Regions from separate parts of the Streptomyces sp. NPDC005408 genome, predicted to be linked through region 3. Evidence: riboswitches for the same ligand, from Rfam matches in the RefSeq annotation. Region 3 holds a riboswitch; each other region holds the start of a gene.
The links. A riboswitch is a leader RNA that binds a small molecule or an ion and turns the genes downstream of it on or off. The one in region 3 is predicted to bind thiamine pyrophosphate.
Positions count from the first base shown of each region.

Region 1: linked by a shared signal. The riboswitch ahead of thiC (phosphomethylpyrimidine synthase ThiC) and the one ahead of thiO (glycine oxidase ThiO) in region 3 are both predicted to bind thiamine pyrophosphate.
Region 2: linked by a shared signal. The riboswitch ahead of ABZS64_RS17610 (thiamine ABC transporter substrate-binding protein) and the one ahead of thiO (glycine oxidase ThiO) in region 3 are both predicted to bind thiamine pyrophosphate.

Region 1 covers NZ_JBEXEX010000003.1:294,112-299,608, reverse strand. The annotation lists gene ABZS64_RS05340 (hypothetical protein) at 1-390, shown strand, start outside; gene thiC (phosphomethylpyrimidine synthase ThiC) at 452-2,242, opposite strand; TPP riboswitch at 2,236-2,370, opposite strand; gene ABZS64_RS05330 (YibE/F family protein) at 2,441-3,769, shown strand; gene ABZS64_RS05325 (SsgA family sporulation/cell division regulator) at 3,825-4,259, opposite strand; gene ABZS64_RS05320 (helix-turn-helix domain-containing protein) at 4,385-5,155, opposite strand; gene ABZS64_RS05315 (DUF5326 family protein) at 5,340-5,497, opposite strand, start outside.
Region 2 covers NZ_JBEXEX010000016.1:79,351-84,847, reverse strand. The annotation lists gene ABZS64_RS17620 (ABC transporter ATP-binding protein) at 1-395, opposite strand, end outside; gene ABZS64_RS17615 (iron ABC transporter permease) at 395-2,011, opposite strand; gene ABZS64_RS17610 (thiamine ABC transporter substrate-binding protein) at 2,050-3,141, opposite strand; TPP riboswitch at 3,211-3,320, opposite strand; gene rlmN (23S rRNA (adenine(2503)-C(2))-methyltransferase RlmN) at 3,340-4,446, opposite strand; gene ABZS64_RS17600 (phosphatidate cytidylyltransferase) at 4,526-5,497, opposite strand, start outside.
Region 3 covers NZ_JBEXEX010000031.1:36,755-42,251, forward strand. The annotation lists gene ABZS64_RS25660 (Rv2175c family DNA-binding protein) at 1-256, opposite strand, end outside; gene ABZS64_RS25665 (FAD-dependent oxidoreductase) at 309-1,487, opposite strand; gene ABZS64_RS25670 (hypothetical protein) at 1,603-1,944, opposite strand; TPP riboswitch at 1,996-2,108, shown strand; gene thiO (glycine oxidase ThiO) at 2,106-3,278, shown strand; gene thiS (sulfur carrier protein ThiS) at 3,275-3,475, shown strand; gene ABZS64_RS25685 (thiazole synthase) at 3,482-4,276, shown strand; gene pknB (Stk1 family PASTA domain-containing Ser/Thr kinase) at 4,442-5,497, shown strand, end outside.

The DNA.
Region 1 (5,497 bases), on a different contig from region 3:
TCAAGTGCCGCGTGGAGGCACGCGCTGGATGACTACCGCAGCGCGGATCCCAACAGCGTTGAACGCCTGATTGCGAAGCAGACGCCCTCGACTGGAGCCTCCCCAATCGGCGATGAGTTGGCCGAAGGAGTTCATGACATAACTGCACCGCTGTTGGAGCGCACCCCAGAAGGCGGTGACCACCCTGGCGTAGAGGGCAGTTGGCACAGCCTCATCACGCCGATGAATGTGATCGTGGTCATGGCCGTGTTGTACGCATTGGCGGCCACCGCGCTCTCGGTAGTGGTGCCAGACAGCGACGTGGTCAAGCGGCTGAACGGTGCCGATACCCACTTCGCTCTCGCCCTTGCGCTGCTCGCATACATCGACGGCAGAGACAGGGACCGGTGAGACGAGGCGACCCGCGCCGGGCGATGCCCCGATCACCCGAGGCATCGCCGTCCACTGGATCTCAGTCGGCGAGCGGCAGGTAGACCCGATTCCCCGCCTCCGCGAACTCCTTCGACTTCCGGAGCATCCCCTCAGCAACCTCCTCGGCCGTCGCCCCCGCGGCCGCAGTACCGCCAAACTGCTCTGTGATGCTTTGGCTAATCTTCATGCTGCAGAACTTCGGACCGCACATCGAGCAGAAGTGCGCGGTCTTCGCCGGCTCGGCCGGCAGCGTCTCGTCGTGGAACTCCCGTGCCGTGTCCGGGTCGAGGGCCAGATTGAACTGGTCCTCCCACCGGAACTCGAAACGGGCGTCGGACAGCGCGTCGTCCCACTCCTGCGCGCCCGGGTGCCCCTTGGCGAGATCGGCCGCATGAGCGGCGATCTTGTAGGTGATGACGCCGGTCTTCACGTCGTCGCGGTTGGGCAGGCCCAAGTGCTCCTTGGGCGTGACGTAGCAGAGCATCGCGGTGCCCCACCAGGCGATCATCGCCGCCCCGATGCCGGAGGTGATGTGGTCATACGCCGGGGCCACGTCCGTCGTGAGCGGGCCGAGCGTATAGAACGGGGCCTCCTCGCAGATCTCCTGCTGGAGGTCGATGTTCTCCTTGATCTTGTGCATCGGGACGTGACCAGGTCCTTCGATCATCGTCTGCACATTGAAACGCTTGGCGATCGAGTTGAGTTCCCCGAGTGTGCGCAACTCGGCGAACTGCGCCTCGTCGTTGGCGTCCGCGATCGAGCCGGGCCGAAGACCGTCGCCGAGCGAGTACGTCACGTCGTACGCGGCGAGGATCTCGCAGAGCTCCTCGAAGTTCTCGTAGAGGAACGACTCCTTGTGGTGCGCCAGGCACCACGCCGCCATGATCGATCCGCCGCGCGAGACGATGCCCGTCTTGCGGTTGGCGGTCAGCGGGACGTACGGCAGCCGCACACCCGCGTGGACGGTCATGTAGTCGACGCCCTGCTCGGCCTGCTCGATGACCGTGTCCTTGTAGATCTCCCAGGTCAGCTCTTCGGCCTTGCCGTCGACCTTCTCGAGCGCCTGGTAGAGCGGCACGGTGCCGATCGGCACGGGGGAATTGCGCAGCACCCACTCGCGGGTGGTGTGGATGTTGCGGCCGGTGGAGAGGTCCATGACCGTGTCCGCGCCCCAGCGCGTGGCCCAGGTCATCTTCTCGACCTCCTCCTCGATGGAGGAGGTGACCGCGGAGTTGCCGATGTTGGCGTTGACCTTCACCAGGAACCGCTTGCCGATGATCATCGGCTCGATCTCCGGGTGGTTGACGTTGGCCGGCAGGACGGCCCGGCCCGCGGCGATCTCCTCGCGTACGACCTCGGGGGAGACGTTCTCGCGGATCGCGACGTACTCCATCTCGGGCGTGATCTCGTCACGACGGGCGTACGCGAGCTGCGTCACCGCCTGTCCGTCGCGGCCCCGGCGGGGCTGGCGCGGACGGCCGGGGAAGACCGCGTCGAGGTTGCGCAGACCGCCCCTCGGCGAGGTGTGCTTGATCCCGTCGTCCTCGGGGCGGACCGGGCGGCCCGCGTACTCCTCGGTGTCGCCACGGCCGATGATCCAGTTCTCCCGCAGCGGCGAAAGTCCGCGGCGGACGTCGGTCTCGACGTTCGGATCGGTGTACGGGCCGGACGTGTCGTACAGCGTCACGTCCTTGCCGTTGGTGAGGTGCACCTGGCGGACCGGCACCCGGAGGTCGGGGCGCGAACCCTCGACGTATCCCTTGTGCCAGCCGATGGACTTCCCGGCCTCGGGCTGATTCGAGGCAGGCGTGCGTGCGTCCTGAACGGTCATCGTGACCTACTCCCTACGCCGGCATTACCCGGTAACAGGTTCGGCGGTCGGCGCAGCCACTTCCGTACAGTTCGTACGGATTTCAGCGCCCTCTCAGCCCGGTGCTCCGAGCTCCCGCGTGTGCAAAGGTGCCACCACGCTAGCGTCACTTCTGGCGCGCTGAACAGAGGGCCCCCTCGTTCTTGCGATGATCGGTCGGTGACCTCATCGCCGACACCTCCGCCGCAGACGCCCGACCCCCATGGCCACACGCACAGCCATGGGCCCGCCGCGCCCGTCTCGCAGCACCTCCGCAAGGTCATCGCCGCGGTGCTGATTCCTTTCGCCGCGGCCGTCGTCGTCGGCCTGGTCGTGCTCTGGCCGGGTGGCGCCCCCGGCCATGAGCGCACCGGTGTCGGCTTCGACCGGCAGACCGAGCAGGGCAAGGTGGTGCGGGTCGAGAAGGTCAATTGCAAGGACGTGAACGCCGCGCAGGTCCCGCCGACCGGCGACACCTCCACACCCGAGGGACGCGAGGCGGTCAACGCCCAGAAGGGCAGCTGCGGGAAGGCGACGATCAAGGTCACCACCGGCAAGGACAAGGGCCGCACCTTCACCGAGATCGTCCAGCCGGACGCGCCCCGTCAGCTGAGCCAGGGCCAGGGTGTGGTGGTGGCGTACGCCCCCGACGCGCCCCGTGATCTGCAGTACTCAGTGACCGATGTGGACCGCGGCTTCCCGATGGCACTGCTGGCTGGGATCTTCGCGGTCGTGGTGGTGCTGGTGGGGCGGATGCGCGGCGTGATGGCGCTGATCGCGCTCGCCGCATCCTTCGCCGTACTGACTCTGTTCATCCTGCCCGCGATCCTGCAGGGCTCCAATCCGCTGATCGTCGCGGTGGTCGGAGCGAGCGCGATCATGCTGATTGCGCTCTATCTGTGCCACGGGCTCACCGCGCGCACCTCGGTCGCTGTCCTCGGCACGCTGATCTCTCTGCTGCTGATCGGGCTGCTCGGCTCGCTCTTCATCGGCTGGGCGAGTCTGACCGGCAACACCGACGACAGCACCGGCCTGATCCACGGCCTCTATCCGAACATCGACCTGAGCGGTCTGCTGCTGGCGAGCGTCATCATCGGCTCGCTGGGTGTGCTCGACGATGTGACGGTGACCCAGACCTCGGCGGTGTGGGAACTGCACCAGGCGGACCCGGACATGGGCCCGCGGGGGCTCTACCGGGCGGGCATCCGCATCGGCCGGGACCACATCGCGTCCGTCGTCAACACGCTCGTACTGGCCTACGCAGGCGCCGCGTTGCCTCTGCTGCTGCTCTTCTCGATCGCACAGAGCAGCGTGGGAACGGTGGCCAGCAGCGAGCTGGTGGCGACCGAGATCGTACGGACCCTGATCGGGTCGATCGGCCTCGTCGCCTCGGTGCCGGTGACCACCGCCCTCGCGGCGCTGGTGGTCTCCGCCGACCGGCCGGGCCTTTCGGCGGCCGCGGGCAGGGCAGCGCTGAGAGGCGGTAGGGGCCGCCGCCGCAAGAAGTAGGGGGAAGATGGCGGCGGTTGGCGCCGCGGCGGACGATTCCGAAGGCCGCGGCCGCTCAGCCGGCGCTCTCCTCCGCGAGAATGCGCCCGAGCGCCTCTTCGAGATTGCACTCGAAGTCACCGAACGTACGCTCCTGCCCCAGCGGCACCAGCTTGTCCGTGCGGTCGAGGAAGGCCACAAGCGGCGCCGCACTCACCCGGAACAGCGCCCGGTCGCAGCCGACCTGGAGCCGGACGATCACATCGGACAGCCCCTCGGGACGCGTCGGCGCGATGTGCACATCGCCGTCCCCGCTCGGGCCGTTGATGCCGTCCACCAGCAACTCGCGACCGAAGGCCCAGGTCACAGGGGCATCTCCGGGCAGGTGGAAGGTCATCCGGACCGCGTACGGATCCTTCGTCTCGTACCGGAGCTCCACCGGGATCCGGAATGAGAGCTCCTCGGAGACAAGGAAACTCATCAGAACCTCGGCCTGGACCGACTCGCGCATCGTGTACCCCGCATTGGATGAACCAGTGAACGAAAAGCTCGGCAGAAAACGGCCAGGAATGATCCACTATGGCCCTCTTGACGTAATCGTCCAGTACGCACTACCAGATCACAAGGAGTGATTTTTCAGATACTGATAGAGAACGCGAGGGAGCTGAGGAGTCCCCCTATTCCGTTGCGTAGTTGCTCGACCGCAGGGAGCAACCGTCCTTCCTGGTGAAGGGGGAGAGAAATGGCCATCGCCGCGGCGCCGGATCCGGCCGTGATCGGGATTGCGGCACAGACCGTGCCGAGCGCATATTCCTGTCGCTCCACGACTGGTTGCATCCGCTCCATCGAAGCGAGCCGGTCGAGCAACGTGCGACGGTCGCGTACTGAATAGGGAGTCACCGGCTGCACGCGGTGGCGATCCAGATGATCGCGGCGGCCCTGCTCGTCGAGCTGGCTCAGCAGACACTGGCCGAGCGCATGCGCATGTCCGGTCTCACGGAAGTCGGCCCACTCGTCGACCGCGGGCGCGTACGGGGTGTCGGCGACGGCGACGATCTCGATCTCACCCTCGCGGTAGACCGCGAAGTAGACCGGGACGCCGATCGCGTCCCGCCAGTGCACAAGCGAGTCCTCGAGCCTGCTGCGACGATTCTGCAGAGCTCCGCCGAGAGCGAGCTTGCCGACCGCGTCACCAAGGACGAACACGCCCTTCTCACGGCGCAGATAGTCCTCGTGCGTCAGCGTCCGCAGCAGGTGGTACGCGGTGGGAAGCGGAAGGCCCGCCTCGCGCGCGAGCTGCTTCGCCGGAGCCCCGTCCCGATGGGAGCCCACGGCCTCCAGAAGCCTCAGCGCCCGTTGCACCGACCCGATCAGGGTAGGGGCAGCTGCGTGTGTAGCCGTGGCCAAAGGTCACCCCCAGGCATGGTGACGGGCAGATTGCCCGCCCGCCGCACGGACTTCCCAAGGGGCGGATTTCCCGAGGGGCGGCAGCGGATTGTCACTGTAATGGCCGCCCCTGTGCGGGACTGGGGGTTTATCGGGGTGTTCCCCCGGCCGGGCTAACGCCCGTCCGGGTCTGTCCAGTTGGTCACTACCAGTCGCTGCGCGAACTGGAGGACGACATGAACTTCCGTACGACAAAGATGAGTCCACCGACAAGCGCGACGAACAGCAGAACCTTGAAGAGCAGTCCGATCACAAAGCCGATCACGCTCGCGATCAGGCCTCCGAACAGCACAAGGGCGATGA
Region 2 (5,497 bases), on a different contig from region 3:
GCCACGGCCCGGCGCTGAGCGGCCGGCAGCCCGACGAGCTTCAGCAACTCGTTGACGCGGCGCGCCTGTTCGGCCCGGCCGACACCGCGCATCCGCAGCCCGAAGGCGACATTGCCGCCGACGTCACGCTGCGGGAAGAGCTGGTGGTCCTGGAACATCAGGCCGACTCCGCGCCGGTGCACCGGCACCCCTGCCTGGTCGACGCCGGACAGCAGCACCCGTCCGGCGTCGGCGGACTGGAGCCCGGCGACGATCCGCAGCAGCGTGGACTTGCCGCTGCCGCTCGGCCCCACCACGCAGACGATCTCGTGCTCGGCGACCTCCAGGTCCACCGAGTCGAGGGCCGCCCGCGCCCCGAACCGTACGGTCACGTCCTCCAGTCGCAGCAAGGCCATCAGAACTCCCCGGAGGTCTTGTCGGTACGGATGCGTTCGAGGAGCAACAGTGCCGCCGCGCACACCATCATCAGGATCGTCGAAAGGGCCATCGCCTGCCCGTAGTTGAGCTCGCCGGGTCGGCCGAGCAGGCGTGCCACGGCGACCGGCAGCGTCGGATTGTCGGGCCTGGCGATGAAGACGGTCGCCCCGAACTCGCCGAGCGAGACGGCGAAGGCGAACCCCGCCGCAATCAGCAGCGCACGCCGCACCATGGGCAGGTCGACCTCACGCCACACGCGCAGCGGCGAGGCCCCGAGCACGGCAGCGGCCTCGCGCAGCCGCTCGTCGACCGCCCGGAGGACCGGCAGCATGGTCCGTACGACGAACGGGATACCGACCAGTGCCTGCGCCAGCGGTACGAGAATCCACGACGTCCGCAGATCGAGCGGCGGCTTGTCGAGGGTGATCAGAAAACCGAAGCCGACGGTCACCGCGGAGACCCCGAGCGGAAGCATCAGCAGCGCGTCGAACCCGCGCACGAGCCGCCCCGCGCGCCGGGTGAGCGCTGCCGCCGCGAGCCCGCCGACGACCAGTGCGACAGCCGTCGCCGCCAGCGCGTACTGCATCGAGTTCCAGATCGCCTCGATCGGCGGGACGAGGAAGCTGCTGCCCGCATCACCTGTCGAATGCAGGGCCCGGTAGAAGTCGAATCCGTAACCGCCCGGCCCGTCCAACGAGCGTTCGACGAGCACCCCCAGCGGCATCAGGATCAGCAGCAGCACGGTGAGCAGCACCCCGCCGAGCAGCGCCCACTGCCCGGCGCCACGCGGCCTGCGTGCGGTCTGCGCGGGGTCGACCAGTCTCAGCGCGCTCTCCCGCCGCCGCACCATCGACGCGTGAACGGCGAGGATCGCGCCGACGGCGGCGAACTGCACCAGGGTGAGCACGGCCGCCGTCGGCAGATCCAGCAGCTGGGCGGTCTGCCGGTAGATCTCCACCTCAAGCGTGGAGAAAGTCGGCCCGCCGAGGATCTGTACGACGCCGAACGAGGTGAAGGTGAAGAGGAAGACCATCAGGGCGGCCGCGGCGACGGCGGGCCCGAGCGCGGGCAGCGTCACCCGCCGCCAGGCTGCGAGCCGCCCGGCACCCAGCACCCGGGCGGCCTCCTCCTGACGCGGGTCGAGCTGTGACCACAGGCCGCCCACGGTCCGTACGACCACGGCGTAGTTGAAGAAGACGTGTGCGAGCAGAATCGCCCACACGGTGGTGTCCAGCCTGATGCCCCACAGCTCGTCGAGCAGTCCGCCTCGGCCGAGGAGCGCCAGGAACGCGGTCCCCACGACGACGGTCGGCAGCACGAACGGGACGGTCACCACCGCCTTCAGCAGCCGCTTGCAAGGAAAGTCGAAGCGTGCGAAGACATACGCGCCGGGCAGCGCGATCAGCAGCGTGAGCGCGGTGGAGGCGAGGGCCTGCCAGAAGGTGAACCAGAGCACGTGCTGGATGTCGGCGCGGCTCAGCACCTCGCCGATCCGGCCGAACTGCCATACCCCGTCGACCTGGAGGCCGCGGCCGACGATCGAGACGACGGGGTAGGCGAAGAAGACCGCGAAGAACACGACGGGCCCGGCCATCAGCCCGAGCCGCGCCGCATTCCCGCGGACGGACTTCGTTACTTCAGTACGAGCGAGGACCATGACTGGACCCACTGCTCACGGTTCTTGGCGATCTTGTCGGGGGCGACGGTCTCCGGCTTGTCGATGACGGCGCCGAACTTGGTGAACGCCTCGGGCAGCTTCGCGCCCTTGACCACCGGGTAGACGAACATGTTGAGCGGCATGTCCTCCTGGAACTGCTTGGAGATCAGGAAGTCCAGCAGGGCCTTGCCGCCCTCCTCGTTCTTCGCGCCGTTCAGCAAGCCCGCGAACTCCGTCTGGCGGAAGCAGGTTCCGGTCGCGACCCCGGTCGGCGCCCCGGTCGGCTGCGGCTTGGCGAAGACCACCTCGGCCGGCGGGCTGGAGGCGTACGAGACGACGAGCGGCCGGTCCCCCTTGGCCTTCTTGCCGCCGGCGGAACCGGAGAACTCGTTGTTGTACGCCTGCTCCCAGCCGTCGACGACCTTGACGCCGTTGCTCTTCAGCTTCTTCCAGTAGTCCTGCCAGCCGTCCTCGCCGTACTTGCCGACGCTGCCGAGGAGGAAACCGAGGCCGGGCGACGACGTCGCCGCGTTCTCCGTGACCAGCAGGTTCTTGTACTCGGGCTTGATCAGGTCGTCGAAGGACTGCGGCGGCGCCAGCTTCTTGTCGGCGAAGTACTTCTTGTCGTAGTTGACGCAGATGTCGCCGGTGTCGACGGGCGTGACGCGGTGCTTGTCCTTGTCGAGCTGCACCTCGTCGGGCACCTGGTCCAGGCCCTTGGCCTCGTACGGAGTGAACAGATCATTGTCCAGAGCGCGCGAGAGAAGGGTGTTGTCGACGCCGAAGAAGACATCGCCCTGCGGGGAGCCCTTGGTGAGGATCTCCTTGTTGAGGGCGGCGCCCGCGTCACCGCTCTGGAGCAGCTTGACCGTGTAGCCGGTCTCCTTGGTGAACTGCTTCAGTACGGCGGGGGAGGCGACGAACGAGTCGTGGCTGACGAGCGTCACGGTCTTGGACTTCGGGCCGCTGTCGGTCGAGGAGTTCTTGGACTCCCCGCACGCGGCGAGCGTCGAGACGCCGAGCGCGACGGCAATGGTGGAAACCGCCCACTTCTTGGTGGTGCTCACTGAAATTCCTCCTGGAGTGACCAGGAAGAGACGCGGCCCTGCTCACACGGTGTGAGCAGGGCGCAACAGCTTGAGTGGTGACCGAACTTCCTACCCAGAATGACCTGGGCAAGGTTCAGAGGGTCTGCGACCTGACGGCGTCGCACTCTCAGCGCTGTGGCGCTCCCCTGTCGGAATATGCAAATGTTCGAGCCCAGACTACCGCTCGGATGCCGCGAGCTGTCCGCAGGCTCCGTCGATCTCCTGGCCACGGGTGTCCCGGACGGTCACGGGCACACCATGGGCCGCGATCGCCTCCACGAAGGCCTTCTCGTCCTCGGGGCGGGATGCCGTCCACTTCGATCCCGGCGTCGGGTTGAGCGGGATCAGATTGACGTGGACCCGCTTTCCCTTCAGCAGGCGGCCGAGCAGATCGCCCCGCCACGCCTGGTCATTGATGTCCCTGATCAGCGCGTACTCGATGGAGATACGGCGGCCGGACTTCTCCGCGTACTCCCAGGCTGCGTCCAGGACCTCGCGGACCTTCCAGCGTGTGTTGACCGGGACCAGGGTGTCGCGCAGCTCGTCGTCCGGTGCGTGCAGCGAAACGGCGAGACGGCACTTGAAGCCCTCGTCGGCGAGGCGGTGCATCGCGGGCACCAGACCGACGGTCGAGACGGTGATCCCACGCTGCGAGAGTCCGAGACCGTCCGGCTCCGGGTCGGTCAGACGGCGGATGGAGCCGACGACCCGCTTGTAATTGGCGAGCGGCTCGCCCATGCCCATGAAGACGATGTTGGACAGCCTCGCCGGGCCGCCCGGCACCTCGCCGTCGCGCAGGGCGCGCATGGCGTCGACGATCTGGTGCACGATCTCGGCGGTCGACAGATTCCGGTCGAGACCCGCCTGCCCGGTGGCGCAGAACGGACAGTTCATCCCGCAGCCGGCCTGCGAGGAGATGCACATCGTCACCCGGTCCGGGTAGCGCATGAGCACGGACTCGACGAGCGTGCCGTCGTGCAGCCGCCACAGGGTCTTGCGGGTGGTGTCGTCGTCGCACGAGATGTGCCGAACGACCGACATCAGGTCGGGCAGCAGCTCGGAAGCGAGCTTCTCGCGCGCGGCCGCGGGGATGTCGGTCCACTGGGCGGGGTCGTGGGCATACCGCGCGAAGTAGTGCTGCGAGAGCTGCTTGGCGCGAAACGGCTTCTCGCCGATCGCGGCGACGGCGTCCTTGCGCTCGGCGGGCGTGAGGTCGGCAAGGTGCCGCGGGGGCTTCTTGGCTCCGCGGGGCGCGACGAAAATGAGTTCTCCGGGCTTGGGCATGGTCCTACCAGTGTCGCAGAGATACGAAGAGGGGTTCGCCGCCCTGTGGACAACGAACCCCTCACGTCAAACGCGCAGGTCAGCCGGACCCGACGAAGATCACCATCAGCAGCCACACCACCGGAGCGGTGGGCAGCAGCGAGTCGAGACGGTCCATGATGCCGCCGTGTCCCGGCAGCAGCGTGCCCATGTCCTTGATGCCGAGATCCCGCTTGATCATCGACTCGCCCAGGTCGCCGAGCGTCGCACTGGCCGCGACCGCGAAGCCGAGCAGCAGACCCTGCCACCAGGTGCCGTCGTCGATCACGAACTCCATGAGCAGCGCGCCCGCCACCATCGCGAACGCCACCGCGCCGACCAGGCCCTCGCGGGTCTTCCCGGGGCTGATGCGCGGCGCGAGCTTGTGCTTGCCGAAGCGCCAGCCGACGGCGTACGCACCCGTGTCGCTCACCACGGTCAGCACCAGGAAGGTGAGCACCCGCTGCGGCCCGTCGTCGGCGGTGAGCATCATCGCGACGAACGTCGCCAGGAACGGCACGTAGAACGCAGCAAAGACGCCTGCCGTGACGTCCTTCAGATATCCCTCGGGGGGTTCCGTCATCCGCCAGACCAGCACCGCGAGCGCTGTGAGTGCCATCGCGACCCAGGCGCCCTCCGCACCGCGCACATAGCCGGCCACGACCATTGCCGCGCCGCCCACCGCGAGCGGCACCAGCGGCGCCTTGATCTGCTTGCGCTCCTCGAGACGCGAGGTGAGCTCCCACAGCCCGACGACGACGGCGACCGCTATCACGCCGACGAACACGGCCTTGACGATGAAGAGCGATGCCACGATCACCGCGCCGAGCCCGACACCGACCCCTATGGCCGCCCGCAGATCACGGCCGGCCCGCTTCTTCTGCGGCGGCTCTGGCGCCGGCGGCGGGGTGGGCATGGGCTCCTGCGGCATCTCGTCCCGGAACAGAGGGCCACTCAGCCGAGCGGCCCCCCGGTCGCGGTCGTCGTTCTGGTCGCGGTCATTACGGTCTTCGGCGTCTCTACCTGCGTCGGG
Region 3 (5,497 bases):
GCATCTCTTCGTCGGTGAAGCCGTCGTCCCTCAGGAGCGTCAGGGTCCCGGCGAGACCCTTGACCACCTTGTTGCCGTCGATGAAGGCGGCAGGCACCTGAAGCGCCCGGTTCTCACCACGGCGCACGGCGATCAGCTGGCCTTCCTTGACCAGCTGCCGTACGCGTGTCACCTCGACATCGAGCATTTCCGCGATGTCGGGAAGGTGGAGCCAGGCGGGGACGAGAGCATCGATCTTTGCGTCAATCTCGGTCACAGGACAAGCCTGCCATCCCGGACTGACAGTCGGTAGCCGGACCCTGGCAGGACTACGCCACAGCCGCCGCTTTCAGAGGCACGGAGGGGTCCGCGGCGAGGTCCGGATCCAGCCGTGCGCCGGACAGGATGAGCTTGCGCCCTTGCATCAGGTCGCGGGCCCTGCCGACGGCGAGAAGGGCGACCAGGGAGCCCTCGCGCAGCCAGAGCACCGTCCAGGCGGCGCCCGCCGGATCGCCGCGCCACACCATCGTGTCGGCGGCGGAATGGTGACCCGCGTACTGCACGAAGCGGCCGAACTGTTCGGACCAGAAGTACGGCACAGGGTCGTAGACCTGCGGCGGCTGCCCGAGGCCGCTCGCGATCACATTGGCGGCCACCGTGCGTGGCCCCTGCAGGGCGTTGTCCCAGTGGTGCACGAGCAGCCGCCGGCCGTAGCGGCCGGACGGGAAGGAGGCGCAGTCGCCGACCGCGTACACATCGGGCAGAGAGGTGCGCAGATGCTCGTCGGCGGTGATTGCGCCGTCCGGGCCGAGCGCGATGCCGGAACCGGCCAGCCAGCCCGTGGCGGGGCGTGCGCCGATGCCGACGACCACGGCTCCGGCCGCGAGCTCACGGCCGTCCGCGAGGATCACCCTGCCGGGTTCGATGGCGGCCACGCGCGCGTGGGTGATCAGTTCGGTGCCGTACTCCGCGTACCAGTCGGTCATCGGGGCGGCGACCTCGGCGGGCAGGGCGCCCGCGAGGGGGCGGTCGGCCGCCTCGACGACGGTGACCGCGCAGCCTGCCTCGCGGGCGGCCGTGGCGAATTCCGCGCCGATCCAGCCCGCGCCGACGACCACCATGTCGTGCTGCTGGGCGATGACGGGGCGCAGCCGTGCGGCGTCGTCGAGGGTGCGCAGCAGATGGACTCCGGGCACACCCTCGGTGCCCGGCAGCGTGATCGGCTCGGCGCCGCTGGCGATGACCAGGACGTCGTACGGGAAGGCTCCCGCCTCGGTGTCCAGCTCATGGGCATCGGAGCGTACGCCGAGCACTTCGCAGCCCAGCCGCAGCTCGATGGCGAGCGCCTCGAAGTCGACCTCGAAGGCCGAGCCCTCTGCCTTGCCGAGCAGGATCGCCTTGGAGAGCGGCGGTCTGTCGTACGGCTGGTGGGGCTCGGCGCCGATCAGGGTGACCGGTCCGGTGAAGCCCTGCTCGCGCAGGGCCACGGCGGTCTGCACTCCGGCCATTCCCGCGCCGACGACGACCACGCGCCGTGCGTCGTGCGTCTTCGCTGCGTGCGCCGGCTGCTGCTCGGGGTTCTGCTGATCGCTCACCCGTCAACCTTACGCATCTGACGGCCCGTCAGGAAACCAGTTCCTCGACAACGCTCGTCCCGCTGCCCTCCTGGGACTCCCACTCCCAGCTCTCCTCCAGGCGCAGCCGTCCGTCCTCCAGCTCGACCACGGCGGAGACACAGTGCCCGGACGACGTCCCGCCGTCCGTCTTCAGCTGTACGTAGCGGAAGTCGAGGCGGTCACCCTCCCGCGTCCCCACGAGATGGCCGCGCACCACGTCGCCACCCTCGTAATCGGCCCAGATCCGGCCGTCCCGCTCGTGGTACGTGAAGCGGGTGCGGGTGCCCACCTGGCCCGGAGCCTGGTCGGCGACCGGCGAGAGGACAAGACCGTCGAGCGACCGTGCCACAGCGTCGGCTCCCTTACTGCGAGTTGAGGGCGGGGGTTAGGGTGGCCACCGTAAGGCACTCGCGGGAGCCCGGACGCACCGGGCTGAGAGGGAGGCTGGACGGCCTCCGACCGTACGAACCTGATCCGGGTCATGCCGGCGAAGGGAGGGGCTGGACGCCCATGTCGCGTATTTCCGAAACGCGCACTTCAGACGTCCTCGTCATCGGGGGCGGAATCATCGGCCTGGTCACGGCCTGGCGCGCGGCGCAGCGCGGACTGCGGGTCGCGCTCGCCGATCCCGAGCCGGGCGGCGGGGCCGCACAGGTCGCCGCGGGCATGCTCGCCGCCGTCACCGAGCTGCACTACGGCGAGCAGACACTCCTCGGTCTCAATCTCGAATCCGCACGCCGCTATCCGGACTTCGTCGCCGAGCTGGAGGAGGCGAGCGGGCAGTCGGTGGGCTACCGCGCGTGCGGCACGCTCGCCGTCGCGCTCGACGCCGACGACCGGGCGCACCTGCGTGAACTGCATGCCCTGCAACGCCGGTCCGGCCTGGAGTCGGAGTGGCTGAGCGGGCGCGAATGCAGGCGACTCGAGCCGATGCTGGCGCCCGGCGTACGCGGGGGTCTGCGGGTGGACGGCGACCACCAGGTCGATCCCCGGCGGCTGGCAGGGGCGCTGGTGAAGGCCTGCGAACGCGCCGGGGTGATCTTCCACCGCGGCTGGGCCGAGCGGCTTTCGGTGGTACGGGACCGGGCGGCCGGAGCCGTGCTGACGGACGGCGAGGAGCTCACGGCGGACCAGGTCGTCCTGGCGGGCGGCAGTCTGAGCGGCAGGCTCGGCGGCGTACCGGCGGATGTGCTGCCTCCGGTACGGCCGGTGAAGGGCCAGGTCCTGCGGCTGACCGTGCCGCCCGCGTACGCACCCTTCCTCTCCCGGACCGTGCGGGCGGTCGTGCGCGGCAGCGATGTCTATCTGGTGCCGCGCGAGAACGGCGAGCTGGTCGTCGGAGCGACGAGCGAGGAGCTCGGCTGGGACAGAACGGTCACCGCCGGCGGGGTCTACGAGCTGCTGCGCGACGCGCACGAACTGGTGCCCGGCATCACCGAGCTTCCGCTCACCGAGACCCGCGCGGGGCTGCGCCCCGGCTCTCCCGACAATGCGCCGCTGCTGGGCCCGAGTGCCCTGCCCGGTCTGCATCTGGCCACCGGCCACTACCGCAACGGGGTGCTGCTGACCCCCGTCACCGGCGATGTGATGGCCGAACTGCTGGTCAGCGGCGCGCTGCCGGACGAGGCACGCGCCTTCACCCCGCGCCGTTTCTCTCCCGTACGTCTGGAGCAGCCCGTATGAACGTCTCCGTCAACGGCGAGACGCGTGAACTCGCCACCGGAACGACCCTGGACAGCCTGGTCGCCGACCTCAGCGCCGCTCCGTCCGGGGTCGCCGCCGCCCTCAACGAGGCGGTCGTGCCACGCAGTCAGTGGTCCGGCACGGTCCTCGGCGACGGCGACCGGGTCGAAGTCCTCACCGCCGTGCAGGGAGGCTGAGCAGCCATGGCAGACGACCGTCTCACCATCGGCGACACCACGTTCAACTCCCGGCTGATCATGGGTACGGGCGGGGCGCCCAGCCTCGACATCCTCGAACGCTCCCTCGTCGCGAGCGGCACCGAACTCACGACGGTCGCGATGCGCCGCCTCGACCCCACCGTTCAGGGCTCCGTGCTGTCCGTCCTGGAGAAGCTGAACATCCGCGTCCTGCCCAATACGGCGGGCTGCTTCACGGCCGGAGAGGCCGTCCTGACCGCCCGCCTCGCGCGTGAGGCGCTCGGCACGGACTGGATCAAGCTCGAAGTCGTCGCGGACGAGCGGACGCTGCTGCCCGATCCGATCGAGCTGCTGGAGGCGGCCGAGACACTGGTCGACGACGGCTTCACCGTGCTGCCGTACACCAATGACGACCCCGTGCTCGCCCGGAAGCTGGAGGACGTGGGCTGCGCGGCGATCATGCCGCTGGGCTCACCGATCGGCTCCGGCCTGGGCATTCGCAACCCCCACAACTTCCAGCTGATCGTCGAGCACGCGCGCGTGCCGGTCATTTTGGACGCCGGGGCGGGTACGGCGTCCGACGCCGCACTCGCGATGGAGCTGGGCTGCGGGGCGGTGATGCTGGCGTCGGCGGTCACGCGGGCGCAGGAGCCGGTGCTGATGGCGGAGGCGATGCGGCACGCGGTGGAGGCGGGACGCTTGGCGCGGCGGGCGGGACGCATTCCGCGCCGGCACTTCGCGGAAGCGTCCTCCCCGCACGAGGGCCGGGCGGCGCTGGACCCGGAACGCCCGGCGTTCTGACCGCTGCGCGGGGTGGGGAAAATCAAGCCCCGCCGGCGTTTGAGGTGCTGGGGTCCGGGGGCAGCGCCCCCGGAAGGCCCGGGCTGTCACAGCTCGGCTGCAGTACGGCTCCGGTCCCACCCCGGTGCGTCGGGCCTGTCGGTCATGACTCGTAGAATCTCCCGCGTGGATACGACCCTCAAGGACCCCCTCGTCGGGCAGGTGCTCGACGGCCGCTACCGCGTCGACGCACGCATCGCAGTCGGCGGTATGGCCACGGTCTACCGGGCCGTCGACACCCGACTCGACCGGGTGCTCGCGCTCAAGGTGATGCACCCCGCCCTCGCCACCGACGCCTCGTTCGTGGAGCGCTTCATCCGCGAGGCCAAGTCCGTGGCGCGCCTCGCCCACCCCAATGTGGTCGGGGTCTTCGACCAGGGCGCCGAGGGTGCGTACGTCTATCTGGCCATGGAGTACGTCGCGGGCTGCACACTCCGCGACGTACTGCGCGAGCGCGGGGCCCTTCAGCCGCGGGCCGCGCTCGACATCATGGAGCCCGTGCTGGCCGCGCTCGGCGCGGCCCACCGGGCCGGGTTCGTCCACCGGGACATGAAGCCGGAGAACGTGCTGATAGGAGACGACGGCAGGGTCAAGGTCGCCGACTTCGGTCTCGTACGCGCGGTCGGCTCGGTCACCAACACCACCGGCACCGTGCTGGGCACGGTCTCGTATCTCGCTCCGGAGCAGATCGAGTACGGCACGGCAGACACCCGCGCCGACGTGTACGCCTGCGGGGTCGTCCTCTACGAGATGCTGACCGGCTCAAAGCCGCACTCCGGGGACACCCCCGCCCAGGTCCTGTTCCACCATCTGAACGAGGACATTCCGGCGCCCTCCGCGCTGGTGCCGGGGCTCGCCGTCGAGTTCGACGAGCTGGTCGCGAGCGCCACGGCCCGCAATCCCGAGGTCCGCCCGTACGACGCGGTGGCGCTGCTGGCACAGGTTCGCGAGGCCCGGGCCGGGCTCAGTGACGAGCAGCTGGACCTGGTGCCGCCGCAGGCGATCGTGGCGGACGCGGCCCCGGACACCCAGGCACCCGAGGCCCCGTCCGCCTCGGAGGACGCCACGAGCGTGATTCCCCGGGTGCTGCCCCGTGAGGAGCCCGGGGTCAACCACACCGCCCGGCTGACGATGCCGCCGCCGGAGCCGCCCCATCAGTCGCGGCAGACCGGCCGCCGTGGC